Regions from separate parts of the Fictibacillus sp. WQ 8-8 genome, predicted to be linked through region 2. Evidence: a T-box and tRNA genes for the amino acid it is inferred to sense, from the RefSeq annotation. Region 2 holds a T-box; the other holds one or more tRNA genes.
The links. A T-box is a leader RNA that pairs with one kind of tRNA and senses whether it is charged. The one in region 2 lies ahead of trpS (tryptophan--tRNA ligase), so its partner is inferred to be a tRNA-Trp.
Positions count from the first base shown of each region.

Region 1: it has a tRNA-Trp gene. The T-box ahead of trpS (tryptophan--tRNA ligase) is inferred to sense a tRNA for this amino acid. The anticodon was not compared.

Region 1 covers NZ_JAMXKG010000006.1:340,964-343,094, reverse strand. Annotated here, with positions in the region: partial or broken rRNA gene M1K46_RS16060 (23S ribosomal RNA) at 1-73, shown strand, start outside; rRNA gene rrf (5S ribosomal RNA) at 262-377, shown strand; tRNA gene M1K46_RS16050 (tRNA-Asn) at 387-461, shown strand; tRNA gene M1K46_RS16045 (tRNA-Ser) at 468-559, shown strand; tRNA gene M1K46_RS16040 (tRNA-Glu) at 576-650, shown strand; tRNA gene M1K46_RS16035 (tRNA-Val) at 674-749, shown strand; tRNA gene M1K46_RS16030 (tRNA-Met) at 842-918, shown strand; tRNA gene M1K46_RS16025 (tRNA-Asp) at 923-998, shown strand; tRNA gene M1K46_RS16020 (tRNA-Phe) at 1,003-1,078, shown strand; tRNA gene M1K46_RS16015 (tRNA-Thr) at 1,087-1,162, shown strand; tRNA gene M1K46_RS16010 (tRNA-Tyr) at 1,241-1,324, shown strand; tRNA gene M1K46_RS16005 (tRNA-Trp) at 1,354-1,427, shown strand; tRNA gene M1K46_RS16000 (tRNA-His) at 1,432-1,507, shown strand; tRNA gene M1K46_RS15995 (tRNA-Gln) at 1,513-1,587, shown strand; tRNA gene M1K46_RS15990 (tRNA-Gly) at 1,593-1,667, shown strand; tRNA gene M1K46_RS15985 (tRNA-Cys) at 1,687-1,761, shown strand; tRNA gene M1K46_RS15980 (tRNA-Leu) at 1,779-1,867, shown strand; tRNA gene M1K46_RS15975 (tRNA-Leu) at 1,907-1,991, shown strand.
Region 2 covers NZ_JAMXKG010000003.1:448,096-450,689, forward strand. Annotated here, with positions in the region: gene M1K46_RS07645 (YjbA family protein) at 1-309, shown strand, start outside; gene trpS (tryptophan--tRNA ligase) at 535-1,524, opposite strand; T-box leader at 1,582-1,812, opposite strand; gene M1K46_RS07655 (DUF3899 domain-containing protein) at 1,840-2,208, opposite strand.

The sequences.
Region 1 (2,131 bases), on a different contig from region 2:
GTTGATAGGTCTGGTGTGGAAGCGTGGTGACACGTGGAGCTGACAGATACTAATCGGTCGAGGGCTTATCCTTATTAACAAAAGCGGTATGAACCGTTTATATCCGACAAGCGTTGGAGATCCTGACGAGAACACGTTTTTGGTGTTCGTAGGAGGGATTGAAACGACCTCGAGGATATGGTTCATGGAGCTGGACGTTAGCATCAGTGAAAGTTTGGATGGAAAGTTATCTAGTTTTGAGGGAATATACCTCAAAATATGTCTGGTGGCGATAGCGAAGAGGTCACACCCGTTCCCATACCGAACACGGAAGTTAAGCTCTTCAGCGCCGATGGTAGTTGGGGGCTTCCCCCTGTAAGAGTAGGACGTTGCCAGGCTTATATTATTCCACAGTAGCTCAGTGGTAGAGCTATCGGCTGTTAACCGATCGGTCGTAGGTTCGAGTCCTACCTGTGGAGCCATATTTTGGAGAGCTGTCCGAGTGGCCGAAGGAGCACGATTGGAAATCGTGTATACGGTTACCGCCGTATCAAGGGTTCAAATCCCTTGCTCTCCGCCATAACTTTTCAACATATGGCCCGTTGGTCAAGCGGTTAAGACACCGCCCTTTCACGGCGGTAACACGGGTTCGAATCCCGTACGGGTCACCATTTTTTATACATATAACTTTTTCGGAGGATTAGCTCAGCTGGGAGAGCACCTGCCTTACAAGCAGGGGGTCGGCGGTTCGAACCCGTCATCCTCCACCATTAATACTTAACTTTTTCTACATTCAAGAATTTGCTTGTAGAGGAAGAGACAGTCATTAACTCGGACATATCGTCCGTAAGCTTAATATTATCGCGGGGTGGAGCAGTCTGGTAGCTCGTTGGGCTCATAACCCAAAGGTCGCAGGTTCAAATCCTGTCCCCGCAACCAAAATGGACTCGTGGTGTAGTGGTTAACATGCCTGCCTGTCACGCAGGAGATCGCCGGTTCGACCCCGGTCGGGTCCGCCATTTTGGCTCGATAGCTCAGTCGGTAGAGCAGAGGACTGAAAATCCTCGTGTCGGCGGTTCGATTCCGTCTCGAGCCACCATTTTTTTTGCCGGTTTAGCTCAATTGGTAGAGCAACTGACTTGTAATCAGTAGGTTGGGGGTTCAAGTCCTCTAGCCGGCACCACTTTTCTTTTCAAGAACTGTAAGAAATTTCTTCTTGAAGAATAGATGAATTTGTATTAAAATAGGATTTGTCTCTCATGGAGGGGTAGCGAAGTGGCTAAACGCGGCGGACTGTAAATCCGCTCCTTTGGGTTCGGCGGTTCGAATCCGTCCCCCTCCACCATCTAAATTTTAGTTGCACATTAACAATTTAGGGGCATAGTTTAAAGGTAGAACGAAGGTCTCCAAAACCTTTGGTGTGGGTTCAATTCCTACTGCCCCTGCCATGTGGCGATTGTGGCGAAGTGGTTAACGCACCGGATTGTGATTCCGGCATTCGTGGGTTCAATTCCCATCAGTCGCCCCATATGATGGGCTATAGCCAAGTGGTAAGGCAACGGACTTTGACTCCGTCACTCGTAGGTTCGAATCCTGCTAGCCCAGCCATCAATGCGGAAGTAGTTCAGTGGTAGAATACAACCTTGCCAAGGTTGGGGTCGCGGGTTCGAATCCCGTCTTCCGCTCCATATTATCTTGTTTGTTTCTGGCGGCATAGCCAAGTGGTAAGGCCAGGGTCTGCAAAACCCTTATCCACCGGTTCGAATCCGGTTGCCGCCTCCACTACATAATTCCCCAGCGCCGGGGTGGTGGAATTGGCAGACACACAGGACTTAAAATCCTGCGGTAGGTGACTATCGTGCCGGTTCGAGTCCGGCCCTCGGCACCATAATATTTTATAACTTAACTGCCTAATGATTAATTGCATGCCGGTGTGGCGGAATTGGCAGACGCGCACGACTCAAAATCGTGTTCCCTTGGGAGTGTCGGTTCGACCCCGACCACCGGTACCATTACATAACTAATCAGCATGTATATAAAAGACTTCTTACACTTGTAAGAGGTCTTTTTTTGCGTTCATCAATACGACTAAAATAAGTAAGAATCGTGTTCCTAAAATCGTGTTCCTTATATTTGCTTGGGAGGTTGAAAA
Region 2 (2,594 bases):
CCGGAACCGATTATCATGAGAGGGCTCACAAGAAAAGAAAGACAGTTAAAGCAGCTCTTGTTCATGGTGCTGGATCAGCTTCATACAACTAAAAATGTTGCGGAAGTGCGTTATTGGTATACGGAGTGGATGCCTGAGAATTACATGGCCATTCAGCGAATGGAATTTGAAGAAGCATGGGCAGCACTTTATTCTGAAATTAAAGACGGCTGGAGCGACCAGCATTATGCAATCTGTGAACGATTAGTAAAAGGGCAGCCTTACTTTGAAAAGATATGGGAACTTGAGAACGGGACACACGTAAACTGACCATGAAGCAATAAAGGAGACTCATTGTGTGAGTCTCCTTTATTATGATCTTCAGGATTGAAGCCAGGGGTGGGGTTATGTGAATACTCATTTCGAGTAACGCTCAATTAAATCAAGATCCGATTAAATCCCTAAATTAACAACTGCTTTTCCGCGAGATTCAAACTTCAATAAACACATAGAAACCCCCACTTAAAGTGGAGGTTTCTTCACGTGTTCCGGGTTTTACACTCGTTTTCTGGCCAAGCCCATTGCACGCTCTGCTTTATTCAGCATTTTGTTTGCTGCCCGGTTGGCTTTTTCTGCCCCTTGGTCAAGGATTTGATCAAGTTCATCAGATTCGATGAGGCTGAAATACCGGTCTTGAATCGGTTGTAAACGTTCAATGATCGCTTTAGCTGTGCCTTCTTTAAAATCTCCGTAACCTTTTCCTTCATATTTGGTCTCCAACTCGGAAATGGACTCTCCGGAACAAAGAGAGTAGATTGTCAAGAGATTTGAGATTCCTGGCTTATTCTCTTTATCAAACCTAACGATACCTTCTGAATCAGTTGTCGCACGCTTGATCTTTTTTGTGATGACCGCTTCATTATCTAAAATAGAGATGAAGGCATTCACGTTCGGGTCTGATTTGCTCATTTTTTTAACCGGATCAACGAGGGACATGATTCTCGCACCGACTTTGGGAATTCGAGGCTCAGGAATCGTAAAGATCTCACGGTACTTTTTATTAAAACGTTCTGCAAGATCTCTTGTAAGCTCAATGTGCTGTTTCTGATCATCCCCAACAGGAACTAGTTCAGTTCCATACAGCAGGATATCAGCAGCCATCAGCGGCGGGTATGTCAGCAACCCTGCAGAAACAGCATCTTTTCCTTTGGATTTGTCTTTAAATTGAGTCATACGTTCAAGTTCTCCAATATAAGCGATACACTGTAATATCCATCCCATCTTCGTATGAGCAGGAACCTCAGACTGAATGAATAGTGTAGACTTCTCCGGGTCAATTCCAACAGCCAGGTATAAGGCGGCAAGGCTGCGGCTGTTCTTTTTCAGCTGGACCGGGTCTTGCGGAACTGTAATTGCATGCTGGTTTACCACACAGAAGTAACAGTGGTTATCTTCCTGATAGTTTACAAAGTGCTGCAGTGCTCCTAAATAGTTGCCAAGTGTGATCGTACCGCTTGGCTGTATGCCTGAAAATATAGTTGCCATAAAATATCCTTCTCCTTTTACTTCAAAATCAATACAAAAAGGCCCATCCATCCCATTAAAAGGGACGAATGGACCGCGGTGCCACCCTTACTTATTCATAAAGAATCTCTCAAAGCCGTACTGTCATACGGTGACCATTCTATCGTGCGGACAAACACGCCTGTTCCTACTGTAAGTTCAGACAGGAGCTCAAAAGCCCATTCCATGCTTATTCACTGCCTGTTTACACCACACACAGGCTCTCTGAGAGCTTCAAAAACATGTACTTTTCTTTATCATCGCCAAGATCATTCAATTAAAATAAGTATAGTAAATTTAAGACAGAATTGCAACCAGGCTAGAGACCACAAACAGAAAAAGACCCGAAGAGAGGAGCGGAAAAACAAATTCTCCTGATACTCTTTCTGAAAGATAGAAGTTCGATTCGGTTTCATGGCTGCTTGCATACTCTGCAGACTTAGAGAAACTCTTCATAACTTTTTTCAGTGTCCTGGAAAACAGATCGAATAATCCTCCCCTGATGACAAAAAGGGTTAAGCCAATTAAAAGGAGGGCGAGGGAAACCATGAAAAGGCTGTTCACTAAATGAATGAGGTGGATCTTTTTTTCAGAGACAAGCTCTATAATGAGCGAAAGTATTATGGATCCCGCGGTTAATAACAATGAGGAAGTCAAGCGTGACATCAAATTTCTCCTATCTGAAAAATTCAAGTTTGTTTTATACATTTTAACATGAAAATTCACGAATGAAGTAATACTTTTTACCTAGTAAATCCCCCTGTCGATCTTCTTGAAGTGAGCTTTTTGATTCAAAACAGCGGGAGGGCGAAAAAAATATGGGGTAATAAAGGAGGATATATCACCAAACATTCTGGAAATTACTGTCTTAAAAACAGAAAGAAAACGACGGACAATAATAGGTCTTTATTCCTATTTTTTGTTAATAAAACGTAAATATTATGGGCTTTTTGTAAAAGTCGTAAAAAAAAGTATATGCATAATAGTTAGAAAACTTGTATAATACGGTTGTGGGCAAAATGTCTGATAATTCACGAAGCTTTGGTCCACTA